Regions from separate parts of the Paenarthrobacter sp. UW852 genome, predicted to be linked through region 2. Evidence: riboswitches for the same ligand, from Rfam matches in the RefSeq annotation. Region 2 holds a riboswitch; each other region holds the start of a gene.
The links. A riboswitch is a leader RNA that binds a small molecule or an ion and turns the genes downstream of it on or off. The one in region 2 is predicted to bind thiamine pyrophosphate.
Positions count from the first base shown of each region.

Region 1: linked by a shared signal. The riboswitch ahead of thiO (glycine oxidase ThiO) and the one ahead of NEK97_RS08510 (ECF transporter S component) in region 2 are both predicted to bind thiamine pyrophosphate.
Region 3: linked by a shared signal. The riboswitch ahead of thiD (bifunctional hydroxymethylpyrimidine kinase/phosphomethylpyrimidine kinase) and the one ahead of NEK97_RS08510 (ECF transporter S component) in region 2 are both predicted to bind thiamine pyrophosphate.
Region 4: linked by a shared signal. The riboswitch ahead of thiC (phosphomethylpyrimidine synthase ThiC) and the one ahead of NEK97_RS08510 (ECF transporter S component) in region 2 are both predicted to bind thiamine pyrophosphate.

Region 1 covers NZ_JAMSGY010000003.1:403,866-409,600, reverse strand. Annotated here, with positions in the region: gene NEK97_RS08020 (site-specific DNA-methyltransferase) at 1-146, opposite strand, end outside; gene NEK97_RS08015 (DEAD/DEAH box helicase) at 155-1,843, opposite strand; gene NEK97_RS08010 (RNB domain-containing ribonuclease) at 2,121-3,599, opposite strand; gene thiE (thiamine phosphate synthase) at 3,666-4,349, opposite strand; TPP riboswitch at 4,377-4,496, shown strand; gene thiO (glycine oxidase ThiO) at 4,489-5,735, shown strand, end outside.
Region 2 covers NZ_JAMSGY010000004.1:77,474-83,208, forward strand. Annotated here, with positions in the region: gene NEK97_RS08490 (monovalent cation/H+ antiporter complex subunit F) at 1-95, shown strand, start outside; gene mnhG (monovalent cation/H(+) antiporter subunit G) at 85-474, shown strand; gene NEK97_RS08500 (DUF4235 domain-containing protein) at 558-818, opposite strand; gene NEK97_RS08505 (NUDIX hydrolase) at 855-1,538, opposite strand; TPP riboswitch at 1,808-1,944, shown strand; gene NEK97_RS08510 (ECF transporter S component) at 2,022-2,642, shown strand; gene NEK97_RS08515 (ABC transporter ATP-binding protein) at 2,642-4,207, shown strand; gene NEK97_RS08520 (energy-coupling factor transporter transmembrane protein EcfT) at 4,204-4,998, shown strand; gene NEK97_RS08525 (GNAT family N-acetyltransferase) at 4,995-5,594, opposite strand; gene NEK97_RS08530 (penicillin acylase family protein) at 5,643-5,735, opposite strand, start outside.
Region 3 covers NZ_JAMSGY010000001.1:59,105-64,839, reverse strand. Annotated here, with positions in the region: gene thiD (bifunctional hydroxymethylpyrimidine kinase/phosphomethylpyrimidine kinase) at 1-1,315, opposite strand, end outside; TPP riboswitch at 1,306-1,404, opposite strand; gene NEK97_RS00320 (Rne/Rng family ribonuclease) at 1,569-4,745, opposite strand; gene NEK97_RS00315 (vitamin K epoxide reductase family protein) at 5,217-5,735, shown strand, end outside.
Region 4 covers NZ_JAMSGY010000003.1:58,354-64,088, reverse strand. Annotated here, with positions in the region: gene ffh (signal recognition particle protein) at 1-1,014, shown strand, start outside; gene NEK97_RS06495 (alpha/beta fold hydrolase) at 1,074-1,796, shown strand; gene thiC (phosphomethylpyrimidine synthase ThiC) at 1,779-3,626, opposite strand; TPP riboswitch at 3,622-3,729, opposite strand; gene NEK97_RS06485 (amidohydrolase family protein) at 3,813-4,895, shown strand; gene NEK97_RS06480 (VOC family protein) at 4,975-5,735, shown strand, end outside.

The DNA of each region.
Region 1 (5,735 bases), on a different contig from region 2:
TGGCGTCGCTGGACCCGCCCGGTGTTGAAGGGAGGGTCCACGTAAATGAGTGTGAAGGCGCCGTCCGGCAGCGTTGGAAGGAACTCCGCGTTGTCCGCGTGTACCACCAGGTTGCCGCCGTCCGGCGCCCAAACAGTTTCAGTCATTGAGAAAATTAAGCCTCGGTGCTGCCGGACTGGGCAGCTGCGGCCTCACCGGAGACCACTTCGCCGTTGCGGCGGCGGGTCCGGGTGCGACGTGTACGTGCAGGCTTCTCGGAATGGTCCGAGCCCGTTTCCGAGACTGCGGCAGCCGGGGCTGCTTCGCCTTCGGAGGTACGACGGCGGCGCGTACGGTTGCGTCCGCCCTCACCCTTGGATTCGCCGGAGTCAGCCTTGCCTGAACGGCCGCGGCCGCCATCGCGGCCACGTCCGCCGTCACGGGAGCCATTGCGGTCCGAACCACCGGAGCGGGAGTTCTTCTTGCCGGTCTCACCCAGGTCCTCCAGGACCTCGGCGTCCACACCGGCCAGCGTGCGCTTGTTCCGGGGCAGGCGTCCCTTGGTGCCCTCGGGGATATCGAGGTCGGCGTAGAGGTGCGGCGAGGAGGAGTACGTTTCAACCGGCTCCGGAACGCTGAGTCCCAGGGCCTTGTTGATGAGTCCCCAGCGGGGCATGTCGTCCCAGTCAACGAACGTGACGGCGGTGCCCTTGTTGCCTGCGCGGCCGGTACGGCCAACACGGTGCAGGTAGATCTTTTCGTCTTCCACGCACTGGTAGTTGATCACGTGCGTGACGTCATCGACGTCGATACCACGGGCAGCGACATCGGTGGCAACCAGGACGTCCACCTTGTTGTTGCGGAAGGCACGCAGGGCCTGTTCGCGGGCGCCCTGGCCCAGGTCGCCGTGAATGGCTGCAGCCGCGAACCCGCGGTCCACGAGTTCCTCGGCGACCTTTGCGGCGGTGCGTTTGGTCTTGGTGAAGATGATGGTCCGGCCACGTCCGCGGGCCTGGAGGATGCGTGCCACGACTTCGGTCTTGTCCATGCTGTGGGCACGGTAGATGAGCTGGCGGATGTCCCGCTTGGTCAGGCCCTCATCGTTCGGGTCAGCTGCGCGGATGTGGGTGGGCTGCGTCATGTAACGACGTGCCATCGCGATCACGGGGCCGGGCATGGTTGCGGAGAAGAGCAGCGTCTGGCGCACGGCGGGGGTGCCGGCGATCAGGGTCTCTACGTCGGGAAGGAAGCCAAGGTCCAGCATTTCGTCGGCCTCGTCAAGAATCACCATCTTGACGTTCTTCAAGCTCAGGTGCTTCTGCTTGTAGAGGTCGATCAGTCGGCCAGGGGTACCTACGACGATCTCGACGCCCTTCTGCAGCGCATCGATCTGGGGTTCGTAGGCCCGGCCGCCGTAGATGGTGGCGATGCGCGCGTTGCGCTTGCGCGAGGCCGTCTGGAGATCGTTGGCGACCTGCACGGCAAGTTCGCGGGTGGGGACGATGACCAGTGCCTGCGGTGCGCCGGGAACGGCGAGCTTGTCATAGCCGGCGTCGTCGCGGCCTACAACGCGCTGCAGGGCAGGTACGCCGAAGCCGAGGGTTTTGCCTGTACCAGTCTTGGCCTGGCCGATGATGTCGTGGCCGCCCAGTGCGACGGGCAGGGTCATGGCCTGGATGGGGAACGGGTGGGTGATCCCGGCATCTGCCAAGGACTCCACGATGTCTGCGCGCACGTTGAAGTCTGCAAACGACTTCTCTTCGATCTCGTGGGGCTTCTCGTCCGAGACGATGGTTTCCTCGGGCTCGAGGGTTTCTGTTCCGGTGGGGTCCGTCAGGACTTCATGGGTATGCAATTCACTCACAGGGAGTTTCCTTATTCATTTGGGCATTGGCGCCGCATGCTCAACGGGGGCGGCATAGCCGTACCGGAGCACCAACGGGCGCGCAAGCAAGTCCAGTGGAAGCCGATCGCGGGCTATCTAAGTACTGGCACTGGTGACCAGTTGGTACATCTCAAGATCGCGTAGGGGCGGGCTTGTTGAGTTCAAAAATTAACTGAATCAACGACCGGGCATCCATTACTACACGCCCAGTCTATCCTCTGGGAGCCCGAAAGCCCGGATTGGGGATTGAACGGCGCTATGGCAGCAGTTCAAACAGGATCTCCCGGCTGGCAATGTCAGCCTTGACCAGCCGGACGCGGACCTTGGTCCCGGACTCCAGTTCGCCGTCGCAACGGGCGGTCACGGCGGGCTCCGCTATTTGGACGATTCCGTATGGACCGCCGTTGCCGTTCCCGTTGCCCTTTCCGTTCCCGTTCCCGTTTGGCTTGGAGCCGGAAATGACCACCGCATCAAATTCCTGGCCAACATGGTTGGCAACCAGTGCCGCCTCAACCGTGTCCAAGGCGGCACGCTCGAGGCGGCCAGCGAGTTGATCGGACGAGGCCATGATCTCGGGCAAGGACGGCAAGGCTTCCCGGGCCCAGGCAGGGATGTCCCGCTTGTTGCTCAGTGCCTCGCAGATCACCAGGACGAAACGGTCGATGAGGCGGCGCAACGGTGCTGTGGTGTGCGCGTACGGAGCGCCGATGGCTGCCTGGATGACTTCCGTCGGGACCTCGCCGTCGAAAGGTGTGTAGTTGGCACCCCTGAACAACGTCCCGGCTGAGTGCAGGATGGCGAGTTGCTTCGGGTCTGATGCGTCCAGGGTCCGCAGGTATTCGCCGTAGCTGATCCGTCCGTCCCAGGGTTTACCAAGGGCCGTGGTCTGCCTTTTGAAGTGCCGCAGGGAGCGTTCGTCCGGTGCGGGCATGGTGCGCAGTATGCCAACCTTGCCGTCCAGCATCAGCTGAGCTGCCGCCATCCCGGTCATGAGTGAAATCTGCGCGTTCCAGTCCTCCACCGGCAACGACGGGGCAGCAACGATCCTGTACCCGCCGCCGTCGGCCGCTTGGACGATCTCCTGTTCGGGCATGTTCAGGCTCGCACCGCCGCGGAGGCGTTCGAGTTCAACCCGTTTCAACCCCACTTCCTTGAGGAGCTGCAGTACGGGCGGTGCCGTTCCGTCGTCGATTTGCTCCTGGACGCCCTTGTAACTTAGCTTGGCCCGGCTGCGCACGGTGGCGCGGCCTACTGTCACCGTCACTGCTTCGGCCTGCGCGTCGAGGACGAAATCCCAGACGAAGGCGCCACAGTCCTGCTCTGCCAGCAGGCTGCCGGCATGTTCGCTGATGATTTCCGGGTGCAAGGGAATGCGTCCATCCGGAGCATAGAAGGTCTGGCCGCGCCGGCGTGTCTCCGTGTCGAGGGCACCACCGGGAGCCACGAAGGACGGAACGTCGGCGATCGCATAGAGGACCTTGTAACCGTCACCGGCGCGCTCTATGAACAGCGCCTGGTCCAGGTCCGTCGACGTGGCGGGGTCGATGGTGACAAACGGAATGTCCCGAAGGTCGCGTTCAGGCAGCTTCAGGTCCGCCACGGCTTCTCGGGCTTCTTCCACTGCCCCCGTGGGGTAGTCGCCTGGGAGTTCCAGCTCCGTCCGGAGTGCGGCGAGGGCCGCTGCGAGCTGGTCCGACGAGTCGTCGACGTTGGGTGCAATCCGATGATGTGACACGAAAATCAGGGTAGCCCGGATTCCGGGGATCACACCATGTCAAGGCCGCACGGTGAGCGACTTTCGCTAAATTGAGTCCAGGGCTTCCAGCAGCGACTTGGCAGCCGCCGTCGGGTCTGCGGCTTCGGTGATGGCACGGACAACCACGATCCTGCTGGCCCCCGCCGAAAGGACCTGTTCCACGTTGCCCAGGTCGATGCCGCCAATAGCGAACCACGGGAGCTGCACGGCGCCGTCGGTCGTTTCCGTGGCACGCCTCATCGCTTCTGCGGCATATGTGACCAGGTCCGGCCCAACGGCTTGGCGCCCCGGTTTGGTGGGTGTCGCCCAAACCGGTCCGACACAGAAATAGTCCAGGCCGCCGTCGCCGGTAGAAGCGGCAATGGCCGCATTGACCTGCTCCGGAGTGTGGGTGGAAAGTCCAATCGCGGCAGGGGCCGGGAGGAAGGTCCGGGCCACCGGAAGGGGCAGGTCCTTCTGGCCCACGTGGAACACAGGAGCCCCGGAAACACTGGCAATATCGGCCCGATCGTTGACAGCCCACAGTCGGCCGTGCCGCTCGGCCACACTCCGCAGGATGGCCAGCAATTCCAGTTCTTCGGCTGCCTCGATCGACTTGTCCCGGAGCTGGATGATGTCCACCCCACCCTCGAAGGCGGCATCGACGAAGTCTTCGAAATCGCCCTGTCGCTTCCGGGCATCGGTGCACAAATAGAGTCGGGCTGAGGCGAGGGATTCAGGCTGGGTCATGGGAACCAGAGTAGTTCCTCTACACTGGGCACGTACTGCGGGAGCCGCGACGTTCGACTATGTGACCGTCCGGCTGAGAGGGCTTCAGCGCCGACCGCTTGACCTGATCCGGCTAATACCGGCGTAGGGAAGGGAATACATGGCAGACGCCATTCATGCAGATGTAGCCATTATCGGCGGCGGCATCATCGGGTTGGGCATCGCCCACCAACTGCGCAGGCTGGGCCGCTCAGTGGCCCTCATCGACCCTTGGCCCGCAAACGGCGCAACTTTCGCAGCGGCCGGGATGCTGGCACCCGTCAGTGAACTGCACTACCAGGAAGAAGAACTCCTGGAACTCATGGTCGAATCCTCCCGGCTGTGGCCCGCTTTTGTTGGCGCGCTGGCCGGAGGGGCGCACGCCGCCGGATACCGCACGACGCCGACCCTCGCCGTGGGTGCCGACGCCGCCGACCGCCGCGCGCTCGCAGACCTCCGGGTGGTACAGAAGGCTGCGGGCCTGGGAGTGGAGCCATTGGCCCTCCGGGAAGCGAGGGAGCGTGAGCCCTTGCTGAGTCCCCAAATTTCCTGTGCCTTCGACATCCCCACCGACCACCAGGTGGATCCCCGCAAGCTCGCCGCCTGCCTTTTGGCCGAACTTTCGGATCACTCTAGCGATGATCTGAGCTGGGTTACGGGGGCGGACAACGGATTCGCTGTGAAAGCGCTGGCACATCGTCTCCTGTGGGATGAAGGCAGGGTCTCTGGAGTCGAACTCGAGTCAGGCACCAAGGTCTTTGCCACCGAGACGGTGGTCGCAAACGGTCTGGGCGCCGCCGGCTTGGACGGCCTGCCCGAAGGGCTCACGCTTCCACTGCGGCCGGTCTATGGTGACATCCTCAGGCTTCGGGTTCCGGACAACCTGCAACCTCTCGTTACCTCCACCGTCCGGGGGATAGTGCGGGGCGTTCCCGTCTACATCGTCCCCCGCGACGACGGCACCGTGGTGATCGGAGCGACCCAGCGTGAGGACGGACTGTCCACGGCCTCCAACGCCGTCTCGGCGGGCGGCGTCTATCAACTCCTGCGCGACGCCCAGGTCCTGGTCCCCGCGGTCGCCGAACTCGAACTCCTGGAGGCAACAGCCCGCGCCAGGCCAGGGACGCCGGACAACGCACCGTTGCTTGGCCGCGTCGCCGGAACCAATGGCGACATTGAGGGTTTGGTGGTTGCCACCGGGTTCTTCCGTCACGGAGTCCTGCTGACACCGGTAGCCGCAAGGATTGTCGGCGAACTGATCAACGGATCGACCGATGCACAGTGGGCCCCTTTCCGCCCCGACCGCTTTACGGCCAGCGCAACCGGTCCACGGAACTTCGTCCCAGCACACGCCCGCAGCAAGGAAAG
Region 2 (5,735 bases):
TGCTGCTGGTAGCGCTGGCCGTGATCGGCTTTATTGGCTCGGTGACAGTAGCCCGGTTCGTGGCTGAGCGGAGGGAACAGAGCAATGAGTCCTGATGCCACCGGCGTGGATGCCGTCATCGACGGTGTGACCGCTGTGTTCCTGGTGGTGGGAGCGCTGATGTCCCTCGGTGCCGCGGTGGGTTTGCTGCGTTTCCCTGACCTGATGAGCCGCATGCACGCTGCTACCAAACCGCAGGTCCTGGGCTTGTTCCTCATGCTGGCGGCCATCGGCCTGCAAATGCGGACCTGGTGGGTTTGGCCCGTGCTGTTGGTGGCATGGATTTTCCAGCTGCTGACCGCGCCCGTGTCGGCACACATGGTGGGTCGGGCCGCGTACCGCACCAAGCACGGACACCGGGAGATGCTGACCAAGGACGAACTTGAGGCCGTCGTTCAGAGGGCGGCTGCGGGGCAAGTCGACCCGGAGGGTTAAAGCCAACGCGGGGTCACTTCCGGCCCATCCCAGGGGGATTTATGGGCCGGAAGTGACCCCGCGTTGCTTCAAACGGTGATGCGCTAGACGATGTCCTGGGACTTCGCGAAGCGGGCGATGGCACGCTGGGTGCCCCTGCTGGCCAGCACCTGGATGAGTGTGCTCACGAACGCCGAGATCAGGGCGAAGGTGAGGGCGGAGCGAAGGCTCGTTTCCATGTCATCGTTGCCTGTGGGCGGCTTGTTGCCTGTGGCCTTTTCCCACCCTTTGTTGACGAGTTTTGTTCCGACGAAGCCCGCCCCGAGGCTCACTCCGGCGCCGATCAGCTTGAAGAAGAGGTTCATGCCACCAGCCTAGCTGCAACGCGTGGACCGGCAACGCTAGCGGCGGCTTTCCCGTTCCTTGAGGAACGCGGCCAGGGAGCCCACGGGCGCCAGGACGGGGACGACAGTGTGCTCGGCCGACCATATGGCATCGACGGTCCCGTATCCGGCGATTTCCTTGAGGAGGTAGAAGGTGGGCGGCATCAGTTTCAGGGTGCCTGCTGCCTCTGCCGCGAGGATTCCCTCCACGGGCATCCACAGGGATTGCCACGCTTCGGTTGTTTGGTGGTGGGGCTCCCTGTCCGTCGAGGGCCTGGCCACATAGAAGAACGTGTCGAAACGCTTGGGCATGTCGATCGGGGTAATCCAGTTGGCCCATGGGCGCAGGTCACTGGCGTCGATGCTCAGCCCGGCTTCCTCACGGACCTCCCGGATCGCGGCTGTGAGCACCATTCCTGTTTTGGCAGCGGCATCGTCGGAACCGATGGAGCTGGCCTGCCAGTCCGCCGCATGGCTGCTGAGCAGTTCGGGGGCGTAGTCCCACCCGGAGTGGTCGGCGGGGTCCACGCGTCCTCCCGGGAAAACCACCATTCCTGCGGCGAAGTCCATGGTGCTGACCCTGTGCTGGACGAACGCCTCGAGCCCGGACGGGGTATCGCGGAGCAGGATGACGCTTGCGGCGAGGCGTGCTTCAGCCACGTCAACGTTGTCTGGGAGGCCAGAGCCGGGTTGGTCCGTCATGAAGTGTGCCCCTTCGCTTTGGATGCTGCTGGATTATTCTCTCAGGTCCGTTGCGAGGCCTGGTGTGCGTGCCAAAGCGTGGGGAAAGGGCGCAGAGTGGGCCTCGCAAGGCGCGTTCGTTGGGTTGCGAGGCCTGGTGTGCGTGCCAAAGCGTGGGGCAAGGGTGCTGAGTGGGCCTTGCAACGGTGAGGGTGGGCCGGATTGTGACCGGACAGCAGTCCCCACCGCGGAGTGCAGGTGTAAACTGAACCAGCCCAGCAGGGCAGATTTAATAACGACAGGGGAGCGCCGCCGTCGGAACCTGCAGAGATGCGGGAGCCGCGAGGGCGCTGAGAGTGCGGACAGCCGCAGACCCTCGAACCTGATCCGGTTAGTACCGGCGCAAGGGAGTCGAGCTTCTCAGAGTGTCCGGAACCGGGCGGCGCAGGCCAGCCGGGTATTCCGGGGAGCACTTTCCCCTCCTGTAACTCAGGAGGCAGAAAAATGACCACGGTAAGCGTGAAGAAGACCAGTTATAACTGGCGTGTTGTAGACATTGTGGTGGCAGCCTTGATCGCCATCGCCGGCGGCGTGATTTTCTGGGCATGGTCCCAAGGCGCCGCACTGGTATCCATCCCCATGAACGCGGCGTATCCGCCGCTGACGGGCCTGATCGCTGGCGGTTGGATGATTCCGGCGGTCCTGGGCATGCTCATTATCCGTAAGCCGGGTGCCGCCCTGTTCTGCGAGTCCGTTGCAGCCACAGGCGAACTCATCATGGGCTCCCAGTACGGCACAACCGTACTGATCTCCGGCGTCCTTCAGGGCCTCGGCGCGGAGCTCATCTTCGCCGCGTTCCTCTACAAGAAGTTCAACCTGCCCACCTCGCTCCTTGCCGGTGCAGGTGCGGGCCTCTTCTGCGGCCTCAACGACTCGTTCCTTCCCTGGGGCTGGAACATCGCCTACGAGGCAATCGACAAGCTCACTTACATCACGTTCACCACAATCTCCGGGGCGATCATTGCGGGCGCACTGTCATGGATTGCCACCCGCGGCCTGGCGAAAACCGGCGTCCTTAGTTCCTTCGCGTCGCGCAAGGCCGCTTCGGAGCCCGTCTTCAGCTGATGCCCGTCATTGAACGCGGCAGCCACGTCCGGCCTGCCGCCATCACAGCCGAGGGCTGGGGATGGCGGCACGCCGGCAGGACCTCGCCAGCCATCCAAGGCCTTGACCTCCGGATCGAACCTGGGGAGCGGGTGCTGCTGCTCGGCCCCTCGGGTGCGGGCAAGTCCACGCTCCTGCATGCCCTCGCGGGGGTGTTGGGGGACGAAGAAGACGACTCGGACGAGACCGGCTCGCTGCTGCTGGACGGCGCTTCTCCCCGGGAGCAGCGCGGCCGCGCCGGCCTGATGCAACAGGACCCGGAAACGCAGGTTGTCCTGTCCCGCGTGGGGGACGACGTCGCCTTCGGCGCCGAGAACCTGGCCGTGCCGCGGGAGGAAATTTGGGCCCGCGTCCATGAAGCGCTCGACGACGTCGGGTTGCGGACCGCTGCCGGCGGCGGACTGGCGTTGGATCATCCGACGGCGGCCCTGTCCGGCGGGCAGAAACAGCGCCTCGCGCTTGCGGGGATTTTGGCGATGCGGCCCGGGCTGATCCTGCTGGACGAACCAACGGCCAACCTGGACCCGGCAGGGGTCCTTGAGGTGCGGGACGCAGTGGGCCGCTGCCTCGACAAGACCGGAGCCACCCTCGTTGTGGTGGAACACCGCGTGTCCGTGTGGAAGGACCTGGTGGACCGGATTGTGGTGTTGCAGCCAGGATCCGGCGGCAACGGCACTCCGGGCGTCCTGTTGGACGGGGCGCCGGAGCAGGTCCTGTCCGAGGCCCGGACCATGCTGATGGCAGCCGGCGTCTGGGTTCCCGGATACGTCCCGGCAACCCGTGCCCGGCGAAGTGAAACCGCCACCGCGCAACTGCTCCTTGCCGCCCAGGATGTGGCAGTCTCGCGAGAAAAGCCCCGCCGAAAGGGATTCCGGACCATCCCTCCGGTTGCTGTGCAATCCGATGTCAGCGCCCAGGTCAGGGCGGGCCAAGCGCTCTCCGTCACTGGTCCGAATGGTGCCGGTAAGTCTACGTTCGCGCTCACGCTGGCCGGCCTTTTGGCGCCGGTGGACGGCAAAGTGAGTGCCGCCGTCGCGCTTTCAGAAGGGGCCGGGATCGACCCGTTCAAGTGGAAGGCCGACCAGCTGATTTCACGCATCGGGACAGTGTTTCAGGAGCCCGAGCACCAGTTTGTCACGGGCAAGGTGCTAGATGAGCTGATGTTTGGTCCGAAGCACCTTGGCCATGGCGAGGAACGCGTGGACGAACTGCTGGAGCGGTTGCGGCTCACCCACCTGGTGGACGCGAACCCGTACACGCTGTCCGGCGGCGAGAAGCGCAGGCTTTCGGTGGCCACGGTGCTCGCCGCGCATCCCAAAGTCCTTGTCCTCGATGAGCCCACGTTCGGCCAGGACGCGAACACTTGGGCCGAGCTGGCGTCGTTTCTTTCGGAGTTGCTCGACGCCGGAACGGCTGTGGTCTCCGTAACCCACGACCAAGAGTTCAGTGCCGTGCTGGGCGGCACGGAGCTTCGCCTGAACCCCGCGGCACGTGCAGCAAGCCGCCAGGAAGCCGGTGCAGCATGAGGGACGCATTGAACCTGCGGGGTAATCACGCCCTGCTGACCACAGCGAACCCGCTGGCCAAGTTCGCCGCGGTCTTCCTGATTTCGCTGGTGCTGGCCCTCTCCATCGACTGGGTTTCGGCAACCACCGCGCTGGTGGCCGAACTGGCGCTGTTCCCGCTTGCCGGGCTCACGCTGCGGCTTTTGTGGCAGCGGGCGTGGCCGTTGATCATCGCTGCGGCGATTGGTGGCTGGAGCACAGCGATCGTGGCGGCTGATAGCGGCGCTGTACTGCTCGACGTCGGACTCTGGTCCATCAGCGAAGGTTCCCTTGAGCTCGGGCTGGGTTTCATGCTGCGCGGCCTGGCGATTGCCCTTCCGGCGATCCTCCTGATGACCTGCACCGACCCCACGGACCTGGCCGATGCCTTGGCACAGAAAGCGAAGCTGCCGCACCGGTTTGTCCTGGGATCCCTCGCTGCCATGCGCTTGGTGGGCCTCATGGCCGAAGAATGGCAGACCATTGGCATGGCCCGCCGTGCACGGGGTGTCGGTTCGCAAGGCAACCCGTTCCAGCGGTTGAAAGCCACCCTCGGCCAGAGCTTCGGGTTGCTGGTCCAGGCTGTCCGGCGGGCTTCGCGGTTGGCTGTGACCATGGAAGCGCGGGGCTTTGGCGGCGGCCAGCGGACGTGGGCGCGCGAATCCACGTACTCGGTGCTGGATATCTGGGTGGTCCTTGGCGGAGTGGTCATCGCAGCGGGTGCTGTGCTGGCCGCCGTAGGCGCCGGGACGTGGAGCTTCGTCTGGCGCTAACGGGCGGCGCGGTCCTGGACTTCATCGAATCCCGCCCGGGTGAGGAAACCCAGCTGTGCCTCCTTTTCCGCGAGCTGGACGATGGGTCCAAGCTCGAAGCATGTTGCTTCGAGGCGACGGAGGGCCTTGGCGTTGCGGGCATCGGGCTCCACAACGATCCGGTCCTTGCCCGGCAGGGAAAACATGTACTTGATCAATGACGTGGCCAGCCGGGGCGTGAAGTGCGGGATGGGGCGCGTGGCCGGAGCCAGCAGCAGGTGCATGCCGATGTCTTCCTCGCGGGCGGGGTACGCCTCGCCCACGGGGTCGTGCAGGGGCTCGTAGGTCTGGAACAACGCCAGTGCCTCCCCGTCCAGGGTCACCAGGAACGCGTGGTGTGTCTCCAGTGAGTCCAGGAATTCGTAGATGCCTAGGACCTCCTCAAAGGTGTGCTCGGTCATTCCCCAGAACCTGGCGCGGGGCTGGGTCACCCACTCGAAGACAAGCCCTAAGTCCTCGTTGGGGACCAGCGGGACGATCCGCAGGGCACCCCATCCTTCGAGTTCTTCCGAGTAGACGGTGGTGCGGGCGGAGAAGTCCGGGGCGGTGGTGGTCATGGCTTCCTTCGGGTGCTGGGTATTCGGGTGCGACTGGGTGCAGAAGTGTCAGGGTTCGTCTTTGCTGAGGACCGACCAATCCGTGGCCACCGGGGCAAGCTGCCCGGCGGTCCACAGGGGCAATTGGTCGGCGAAATGCTG
Region 3 (5,735 bases), on a different contig from region 2:
CAGGGGAACCTGCTTCCACGTAGGCGTGGTGGAGTTTCTGGCCCACTTCCGCGTACAACCAGTAGCAGGGAAGAATCGCCGCCAGGAGCACCGCGTAGCTTCCCGATGCCGAACAGGCCAGCAAATGGTCCACATAGGACTTGGTCACGGGACCCGTTGTCCCGGACACGTCGCGGCTGCTGAGCCAGTTCCTGTGCAATTCCGACTCGACCTCCAGGCACTGCCGGGAGCCCTTGGCCCAGAACAACTGCTCGTCTTCAGTAGGAGCCAGGGCGCTGGCCCGGGCCAGGACCCGGGAGTAGCCGTTGAGGTAGATCGCGTCCTGGGCCAGGTAATAGCCGAACGCGGATTCCGGCAGGCTGCCCTTCTGAAGGCCATCGATGAAGCCAAGCCGATGGATCGCCTCGAGCTCCGCGCGTGCGAGTTCCCACAAAGTCGCTGCGAACTCGCCGGGCCTCAGACTCCGCTGGTGGTGGAAGTGGTGGATCGGCCCGCTTCCTCGTCCTACTTCCAACGCCCCGGACTGCCTCAAAGCCTCAAGCAACCAAGGCTTCACCTCCCGCAGTGAAGCTTCCCAGTCCCCCGTGCTAACCTGCACCGTGGCCAGGGCGGACGACAACGAACACCCTGTGCCGTGGCTGTTCCGGGTATCGATGCGGGGCCCGTCGACCTCGACCACGTCCTGCCGCAGCAACCCGCTCGTATTCACCAAAGCATCAGGACACGCCGTTCCCGCCAAGTGGCCGCCCTTCACAAGGACCGTGTTCCCGTACTCAGCGGCCAACCGCTTACCCTGGTCCAGCGCCGAAGCCCAGTCCGTCGCCTCCGTTTCACCCAGGAGCACCGCCAGCTCGGGAAGGTTCGGGGTCAGGAGGTCTGCCAGGGGCAAAAGCGAACGCAACGCCTTCTCAGCGGACTCGCGCAGGAGCCTGTCTCCGCTGGTTGCCACCATCACCGGGTCCAGGACCACGACGGCGGGACGCACCTTTTCGAGCCAGCTGCGGACTTCGTCGATGACCTCTGCGTCGCCGAGCATGCCGATTTTGACGGCGTCAATCTCAATGTCGTTGCTGATGGCGTCCAGTTGTTGGCGCAGAAATTCGACGGGGGGCACGTGCACGGCGCTGACGCCCACGGTGTTCTGGGCTGTGAGGGCGGTGATTGCAGCCATGCCGTAACCACCGTGGGCCGCGATGCTCTTCAAGTCCGCCTGGATCCCTGCCCCACCGGAAGGGTCGGAGCCGGCGATACTCAGCACCCGCGGTGTTGGCCTGCCCGAAGCAACCGGGTAGACAGGAGAATATGCTGCAGTCATGTGGACATCCCTTCGCCGGTGCTAACCGGACAGGTTCAACGGGTCTGGATCTCAGCCCGGCCCAACGCCAGGCACCCCGTGTCTGTCCCCCAGCCTAACCGGGAAGCAGCCCGGCCCGGGAACAGCGCTGCGTAGGGGCCCGGATATGACCCATTGACGTCCCCAGGTCTGGCCATGGACGTCCTGGACGCGCAAAAGACCCCGTAGCGACTGCCGGGGCAGTTGCTACGGGGTCCGATAAGCCGTGAGCGGATCAGAGCTCGGAAGCCGGCACGCCGACTCCCAGGATGATGGGCTCGTCTGCGGGTGCCTTTTTGGCTGGTTCCACAGGGGCCTTAGCCTCGTGGGACGAACCTTGTGGCGCCGACGCAGTCACTTCATGGTGTTCAACGCTGGTTTCGTTGGCCGCACCTTGGGCCCTGCTTGCGCTGCGGTTACGGCGACCTCGGCGACTCCCGGACGTCGAAGCGGCTTCCCGATCCTGCTCAGCGGCCCGAGCCGGGGCAGCCACCTTCGGGGCAGCAACAGCTTCGCGGACGGCAGCTGGTTCCGCTTCCGCCTCCGGCGCCGCTCCCAGGTGGGAGAATGCCTCCGCCAGCAGATCCAGGCTCATTGCCGGTTTGGCCGCCTGTGGTTCGTCCTGGTGTTCAACGAACGGCAAAGCGACTTCTTCGCCACCGAAACGCAGGACCGGGGTGGAGCGTGCTTCCCGGACTGCTGCCTCGTGGGCCGTTGATTCTTCGTCGTTGCCATGAGCTACGGGTTCGTCGGCAGCCGTCTGATGAGTTGACCGCGCCAGTTCCTCTGCACGGTGAAGCTCGTCGTCGTGCAGGTGGGCAGCGTGTGCTGCAGCCGCGATGGTAGCCAACGCAGCGCGGGTTGCCTCGGCCTTTGCCTGGCGCGCAGGGTCCTGCGGTTCCGGGTGCGTTGGCGAGGCCGCGTGCGCGGCCGGCGCAGACTGAACCGGAGCGGGGGCTTCGGAAACAGCCTGTCCCCCACCCTTGCCTCGGCGGCGCTTCCGTTCCGTACGGGCCGCCGGCTGCTGCTGCGTCGATTCCGTGTGCGGGCGGTGGTGCTCAGCGGCCACAACGTTCGCACGGCGGTGTTCCACCGGCTCATCGTGTGTCACGACGCCACGGCCGGCGCAGTGCTCGCACTGCTCGCCGAAGACCTCGAGGAGGCCGGTGCCCATGCGCTTACGCGTCATCTGCACCAGGCCCAACGACGTGACTTCAGCGACCTGGTGCTTGGTACGGTCGCGGCCAAGGCACTCAACCATGCGGCGCAGCACAAGATCGCGGTTGGATTCCAGGACCATGTCGATGAAGTCGATGACAATGATGCCGCCGATATCGCGCAGGCGCAGCTGGCGGACTACTTCCTCGGCAGCTTCGAGGTTGTTCTTGGTGACAGTCTCTTCGAGGTTGCCGCCGCTGCCGGTGAACTTTCCGGTGTTGACGTCCACCACGGTCATGGCTTCGGTGCGGTCAATGACCAACGAACCACCCGAGGGCAGGAAGACCTTGCGTTCCAGGGCCTTGTGGATCTGCTCGTCGATGCGCCAGGCAGCGAAGATGTCCTGGTCCTTGGTCCACTTCTCGAGGCGGCCCACCAGGTCAGGGGCAACGTAGGTCACGTAGGCCTCGATGGTGTCCCATGCGTCGTCGCCGGAGACGATCAGCTTGGAGAAGTCTTCGTTGAAGACGTCGCGCACTACCTTGATGGTCAGGTCGGGTTCGCCGTACAGCAATTCCGGTGCAAGGACCTTGGTTGAGGAGGCTTGCCCCTCAATGCCCTCCCACTGAGCGCGCAGGCGGTTGATGTCGTGCGTCAGCTCTTCTTCCGAGGCACCTTCAGCTGCGGTGCGGACAATGACGCCGGCGTTTTCCGGCAAGCGGTCCTTAAGGATGCGCTTGAGGCGGTTGCGTTCGACGTCCGGCAACTTGCGGGAGATACCGGTCATTGAGCCGCCCGGTACGTACACCAGGTAGCGGCCCGGCAGCGAAATTTGGCTGGTCAGCCGGGCACCCTTGTGACCCACGGGGTCCTTCGTGACCTGCACCAGGACAGAATCGCCTGACTTCAGGGCGTTCTCGATCCGGCGCGGCTGGCCTTCAAGGTTGACAGCATCCCAATTGACTTCGCCGGCGTACAGCACGGCGTTACGGCCACGGCCGATGTCCACGAACGCGGCTTCCATGGAAGGCAGTACGTTCTGGACCTTGCCGAGGTACACATTGCCGATCAGCGAGTCCTGTTGTGTCTTGGACACGAAGTGCTCGGCCAGGACGCCGTCCTCAAGGACGCCTATCTGGATTCTGTCATCGCGCTGGCGGACGATCATTTGGCGGTCTACCGACTCGCGGCGCGCAAGGAACTCGGCTTCGGTGATGACCTGGCGGCGGCGGCCGGTTTCGCGGGACTCCCTGCGGCGCTGCTTCTTGGCCTCAAGCCGCGTGGAGCCCTTGACGCTGGCGACACGGTTGGACGGAGCCGTTTCGGTGATGGGCCTGGGGGCGCGGACACGGGTCACCGTGTTGGGCGGGTCGTCATCCGTGCCACCGGTCAGTTCAAGATCCTGGTCGCCGCGGCGGCGGCGACGGCGACGACGCGACGTCACGCCTTCTTCAAGAGCTTCCGCTGCCGGGGCTTCGTCGTCCTCGGACTCGCTGGGGCCCTCGGTTTCGTTCTCTTCGCGTTCGGTTCCACGCCTGCCGCGGCGGCCACGGCTCCGGCGACGACGGCGGCTGCCGGCGTCATCGAGCTCGTTGTCTGCGCTGGACTCGGCCTCTTCTTCGACTTCCCCGGCCTTCTCTTCCACGGCCGCAACGCGCGGGACGGTGGTGAGGTCCGGAGCCTGGAAAATCATGGACGTGATGGACACCGGCTCAAGGAAAAGGGACGTGGACGCGGCCGGCGTCTCCTCAGCGGGAGCCTCCTCGTCCGCAGGAACCGGCGCATCAGCAGCAGCCGGTGTTGCGGCGACTGGCTCAGCAGCAGGTTCGACGGGCTGGGAGCCGGGCTCCGGCGTCGTGGTTTCTTCAGCGGCCGGCGCCTCTGCTGCTTCAGCCTTCGGCTTTGCCGTACGACGACGGCGGACCGGCTTTTCGGGGGCGGGCTCGGCGGCAGCTTCGGGCTGGCTCTCGACTGCGGCGGCCTCGGGGGCACCAGCGGCTTCCTCGCCCAGGCCGGGGAGCGGCTCGGCAGGTTCTACCTTCTTGCGCGACCGGGTCCTGCGCACCGGCGGGGCGGCCGCTTCCGGGGTATCGGTCCCCTCGACAGCTGCAGGCACTTCAGGGGTGGGCGACTCAACCGCGGGAGTTTCCTTGGGCGCGGCCTTGCGGCGGGTCCGGGTGGTCTTCTTCGGCACTTCCGCTGTTTCCGCGGAAGCTGCCTCGTCATTAACGGCTACAACCTGGTCTTTATCCATATGTGGCAACACTCCTGCCCCAGCGACGCCGCCACATCCGGCGCCCGGTGGGGCAAATATTGTCAAAACCCGCAGGCGTTGACAGAAGTCGGTAGTTTGCCTTCCGGTTCGCACCATCATTGGGGTGCGGCAGCCCTGGAAAGCCGGTGGCCCTGTCCTGAAACCCGTTGTTCTGCTGCCACAACCAGGTGCCGTCCATTGTCATGGCGGGCCTACCGAGGATCACGGGATCCGGGGCATGCCCAGCTCATACTGGCGGTCTTGGGAACAAGTCACCGGACCGGATTCCGAATGTGGGTCGAAAACCGGCCATGTTCATTCTCTCACACCCCTGCACCTTCGCGGGGTAACCGCCTGTGTCGCCGCACTCCCGCTACAGGCTGGGGGCCTCCCCCAGCCTACGGCGCTACAATCCTCCCAAGAGCCCTTCCCGCCCCGCCGGGCCACATATCGAAAAGGATCAGATCCGCGATGCCGAGCACCGCCAGGGGAAACCTGGCCAAGAATGCCTCCACGCCAGTGGAAGAACAGTCCACCGTGCGCGCTGCACTGCCCAAGACCGTGCGGGACAAGCCCTTTGCCTGGCTCCTGCTGATCACCGGAGTTATTGGCTGGTTGGCCTCAGGGGCGTTGGTCCTTGAGAAGCTCGAAGTTCTGAAGGACCCCAACCATGTCACCGTCTGCGATGTAAATCCCTGGATTTCCTGCGGCAAGGTCATGGAAACTCCCCAGAGCTCGGTGTTTGGCTTCCCCAACATGTTCATCGGGATTGTCGCGTTCGCCGTGATCATCACTACAGCCATGGGGCTCCTGGCCGGTGCAAAATTTTCACGCTGGTACTGGTTGGGGCTGCAAACCGGAGTCACCCTGGGCTTCGCCTTCGTTGTCTGGCTGTGGTCCCAGGCCCTCTACGTCATCAACGTCCTGTGCCCGTTCTGCATGGTGGTCTGGGCCGTCATGATTCCTTTGTTCGTCTGGGTGACGATCCGG
Region 4 (5,735 bases), on a different contig from region 2:
CAGAAGCTTCACGACGTCGTGATCGTTGATACCGCCGGCCGCTTGGGCGTCGACGCCGAAATGATGGATCAGGCACGCCGGATCCGCCAGGCGATCATCCCCAACGAAGTCCTGTTCGTGATCGACTCCATGATCGGCCAGGACGCCGTCAACACGGCGATGGCCTTCGACGAGGGCGTCAACTTCACGGGCATCGTCCTGTCAAAGCTCGACGGCGACGCCCGCGGTGGTGCCGCGCTTTCCGTGGCGTCCGTGACCGGCAAGCCCGTCATGTTTGCCTCCACCGGCGAAGGCCTGGACGACTTTGAGCTCTTCCACCCAGACCGCATGGCTTCCCGCATCCTCGACATGGGTGACGTCCTCACCCTGATCGAGCAGGCCGAGAAGGCATGGGACAAGGATGAAGCCGCCCGGATGGCGAAGAAGTTCGCCGACCAGGAAGACTTCACCCTTGACGACTTCCTCGCCCAGATGCAGCAGATCCGCAACATGGGCTCCATGAAGAAGATGCTCATGATGATGCCGGGTGCTCAAAACATCCGTCAGCAGCTGGAGAACTTCGACGAAAAAGAGATCGACCGCGTCGAGGCGATCGTCCGTTCCATGACACCGCACGAGCGTGTTGCTCCCAAGATCATCAACGGTTCCCGCCGCGCCCGTATCGCCAAGGGTTCCGGCGTGCATGTCTCCGAGGTCAACGGCCTGCTGGAACGCTTCGCCCAGGCACAGAAGATGATGAAGAAGCTGGCCCAGGGCGGCGGCATGCCGGGTATGCCTGGGATGCCCGGCCTCGGTGGCCCTGGCGGACGCAAGAACGGGAAGAACACTCCCAAGAAGAAGGCAAGGTCCGGCAACCCGGCCAAGGCAGCCCAGGAACTTCGCGATGCGGAGGCCAAACGGGCAAACGCTGCTTCAGCGGCCCCCACGGGCGCGGCTTTTGGGCAAGGCGCGGCGGACTTCGACCCGTCGTCGCTGAACCTTCCCAAGGGCTTCGACAAGTTCCTCGGTAAGTAGACAGTGCGTCCCAGCTGCCAGGCAGTTGGGATGTCAGAGCCGTGGAATAGGCTGAACCAATGCACAAGCAGCGCGTAGTCTTCGTTCACGGCCTGGGGAGTTTCGGCGCCGCAGCATGGCCGAAGCAACACGGCATGGCGCTGGCCTATGACGCCCTGTTCCTGAGGCGGCACGGCTTTTCGGCGGTCGAGGAACCGGCGCCATCCAATGTGGCGGCAGATGTCGCCATCGTGATCAATGCGTTGGCCGATGCCGGTGGAGGCCACGTCGTGGCGCACGAACAGGGCGCCATTTCCGCCATGCTGGCAGCTATTGAGCGTCCTGATCTTGTGCATTCGCTGTCGTTGGTGGAGCCGGCGTGCTTGTCGCTGACAGCCGAACTGCCGGCCACGGCCTCCCACCGTGCGCTGATGGAGCCGTTGTTCGACGTCCGGACACAATTGAACGACGCCGACTACCAGCGGGAATACTTCCGCAGGGCTTTCTCGGCCGAAACCGGGGGACTGGACACGCCGGAGGCCCGGAAGTCTGCGCGGCGCCTCAGGCTCCAGGCACCGCCATGGGAGGCACCGCTTCACATTGTGCCCGGCGTTCCCACCTTGGTCCTTACGGGTGGTTGGGAGCCGCTCTACGAGGAAATTGCGGGATACCTCCAGGAGACCGGCGCCCTCCGCCGGGTAGCAGCGGGCGGGCACCGGCCCCAGGATTCAGTGGATGGCGATCACATCATCCGCTCGTTTGTCGCGGACGTGGGACGGGCCATGTCAGTTCAGGCGTCCTGAGCTGCCATTGCCCGCAGTGCCGGGTACCTGCAGTTCCGGCAGGTAGACTTTCCCGCCTGATGCCAGGAACTCCTGGCTTTTTTCCCTCATGCCGTTGTACATGCCGGCGATTGCGGCCTGCGCTTCAGCTGAACCGTACTCATCGCGGATATCCTGGCTGATCCGCATGGAGCAGAATTTCGGCCCGCACATCGAGCAGAAGTGCGCGGTCTTGGCCGGCTCGGCGGGCAGGGTTTCGTCGTGGAACGCCTCGGCTGTCACAGGATCGAGGGACAGCGCGAACTGGTCGCGCCAACGGAACTCGAAGCGGGCTTTGGACAGTGCATCGTCGCGCTCGTTCGCGCCAGGGTGCCCCTTGGCGAGGTCAGCGGCGTGGGCGGCGATCTTGTAGGTGATCACACCGGTTTTGACGTCGTCCTTGTTCGGCAGGCCAAGGTGTTCCTTGGGTGTCACGTAGCAGAGCATTGCCGTGCCGTAGCGGGCGATTTCGGTCGCGCCAATGGCCGAGGTGATGTGGTCGTAGCCGGGCGCCACATCCGTGACCAAGGGACCCAGTGTGTAGAACGGGGCACCCTTGCACAGTTCCTGCTGGCGTTCGACGTTTTCACGTACCAAGTGGAAGGGGATGTGCCCCGGGCCTTCAACCATGACCTGGACATCGAACTCCCACGCCCGCTGGGTCAGCTCGGCAAGGGTGTCCAGCTCTGCGAACTGCGCGGCATCATTGGCGTCCGCGATGGAGCCGGGACGCAGCCCGTCGCCGAGCGAAAAGGCGACATCGTACTTGGCGAAGATCTCGCACAGTTCGTCGAAGTGGGTGTAGAGGAAGTTCTCCTGGTGGTGGGCCAGGCACCAGCCGGCCATGATCGAGCCGCCGCGGGAAACGATGCCGGTGACGCGATTGGCAGTCAACGGGACGTAGCGCAGCAGCACCCCGGCATGGACGGTCATGTAGTCCACCCCTTGTTCGCACTGTTCAATCACGGTGTCGCGGAAGATCTCCCACGTGAGCTTATTGGCTTCGCCATTGACCTTTTCGAGTGCCTGATAAATGGGAACCGTGCCGATTGGAACGGGGGAGTTGCGGATGATCCATTCCCGCGTGGTGTGGATGTCATCGCCGGTGGAGAGGTCCATGACCGTATCGGCACCCCATTGCGCCGCCCACTGCAGTTTGTCGACTTCCTCGGTGATGGAGCTGGTCACCGCGGAGTTGCCAATATTGGCGTTGATCTTGACCAGGAACGCCTTGCCGATAATCATCGGTTCGGATTCCGGGTGATTGATGTTGCTGGGGATGATGGCGCGTCCGGCGGCAACTTCGCTGCGGACCAATTCGACATCGCAGTTCTCGCGCAAGGCCACGAACTGCATCTCCTCCGTCACGATGCCCTTCCGGGCGTAGTGCATCTGTGTGACGGTCTTCTGCTCGACGGCGCGGCGGGGCACCGGTTGTGCGCCCTTCCACTCCGCCGATGCCGCACCGCGCCGGACCGCGGACTTGCCGTCGTCGAGCAGGTTCCTTTCACGGCCCGAGTACGGCTCCGTGTCGCCCCGGCCTTCGATCCAGGGTGCACGGAACGGTTCCAGCCCGACTCTCGGATCACTGCCCGGTCCGGCAGTTCGATAAACCTGCAGGGGCGGGTTGGCTTGGCCATTGGGGGAGGGTTCCAGCGCGATCTCGGTGACAGGAACGCGAATGCCATGTTCGGGATCTTCAAGCCACCCCAGCGAGTGGGATTTCAGCGACTGCGTCACGGTTTCCGGTGCCCCGGTCTCCACGACGGACGCGTTTTGGGCAGGGCTGTGCTGTGTTTCTGTGGTGCTCAAGGGACTGCTCACTTCCTTCGCCGGCATTACCCGGACAGGTTCAACGGTCGCAGACTGCCTCAGTCCGATCTCAGCCCCTGCAGGGGCCCCCGTGTGGTCGTAGACGAAGCTACCACAGCTGCCTGCGGCCGCACAGTCATATGGCGTTGCAGGCCTGCCCGGAACGTACAGGGCTAGGCTTTTGCCATGGCCAACATCATCGAATTCAGCGGTACGGTGCTCGTAGCGGCAGGCAAGGAGCGGAGGGGCATGTGGTCCGTTGACGGTCGCCTGACATTCATCCAGCCCGTGGCGGCACCGGACGTTGTGCTCGACGGCTGGGTCCTGCCCGGCTTTGTCGACGCCCACTGCCACATCGGTTTGGGGCCGGGCGGTGCCGTTGATGAGCAGACCACCCTCGCCCAGGCACGGGCAGACCTGGCGGCCGGCACACTGTTGATCCGTGATGCAGGATCGCCCAGTGACACGCGCTGGGTCCAAGGGCGTGCGGATTTGCCGCGACTGATCAGGGCTGGCCGGCACATAGCCAGGGATCGGCGGTACCTCCGAGGACTGGGCCATGAAATCGAGCCCGAACAGCTCGTGGAGACCGTCCGCAAAGAAGCCCGTGACGGCGATGGCTGGGTGAAACTCGTGGGCGACTGGATCGATCGCGGCATTGGTGACCTGGCCGCATCCTTCCCGGCCAAGCTGGTCAAGGACGCCATTTCGGCCGCGCACGATGAGGGAGCCAGGGTTACGGCCCACTGCTTCGCAGAAGACACCATTGACGACATGCTGGACGCCAATATCGACTGCATCGAACACGCTACGGGCCTCTTGCCGCGGCACCTTCCGCGGCTTGTGGAGCAGGGCGTTCCGATTGTCCCTACGCTGGTCAACATTGCGACTTTTCCGGAGATTTCCGCCCAGGCCGCGCCCAAGTTCCCCGTCTACGCAGATCACATGGCGAAGCTGTGGGAACGCCGCCACGACCGCGTGCTGGAGGCCTTCGAAGCCGGTGTCACCATCTACACGGGCACCGATGCCGGCAGCGTGATCAAGCACGGCCGGATTGCGGACGAGATGAAGGAACTGCACGACGCCGGCCTGCCGCCTTCCGCTGTCCTGGAGGCCGCAACGTGGGGCGCAAGGGCGTGGCTGGGTGCCGAAGCCATCAGCGAAGGGGCGAGTGCCGACGTCGTTCTCTGCCGTGAAGATCCGCGGGTCGCCCTCAACACCGTGGCCGAACTCCAGCACATCGTTTTACGTGGCGGGATCATCCGTTAGGAATAAATTGAAGCTTCAAGTATTTTAGTACTAGTAGAAGGTGCCGAAAGGGCGGCAGCCTCAAACCCAGGAGCTTCACATGACTACAGCAAACAGCCAGGATCTTCTTCCTGCCGAACTCACCATGGGCACCGTCATGCTCAAGGTAGGCGACATGAAGGTCATGAGCGACTACTACCAGCGCGCCTTGGGCCTGGACATCGTGGCCGAGCAGGATGGCGGACTGTACTTGGGCCGCACGGGAAAGCCTGTTGTCCACCTGGCGCCTGCCTCAGGTCTGCAGATCCCGGGCCGTGGGGAAGCGGGCCTGTTCCACACCGCCATCCTCTTTGAGGACCAGCCATCCCTGGCGGCCACCATTGCCACGGCGGCAGAATACGAGCCGCGCGCCTTTGCCGGAAGCGCCGACCACCTGGTCAGCGAGGCGTTCTATTTCACCGACCCCGAGGGCAACGGCATTGAGCTCTACTATGACAAGCCCCGCGAACTGTGGCAGTGGGACGGCAAGAACGTCGTCATGGACAACGTCGCACTCCCGCCGCAGCGGTTCCTGCAGCAGCACCTGAGTGAGGCTGCCGTGACCGGCCAGCGGGAGGCGGCCGCCGGGATCGGCCACGTGCACCTCCAAGTCGGGGACGTTGAAACTGCGCAAAAGTTCTATGTGGAAACCCTGGGGTTCGAGCGGACGGCGGGCTGGCACGGGCAGGCCTTGTTCGTATCCGCCGGTGGATACCACCACCACATGGCCATGAACGTGTGGAACAGTCGCGGTGCCGGACCCCGAAAGGACACGCTGGGGCTTGGGGAAGTCCTGATCGAGGTCCCCACGGCTGACGACGT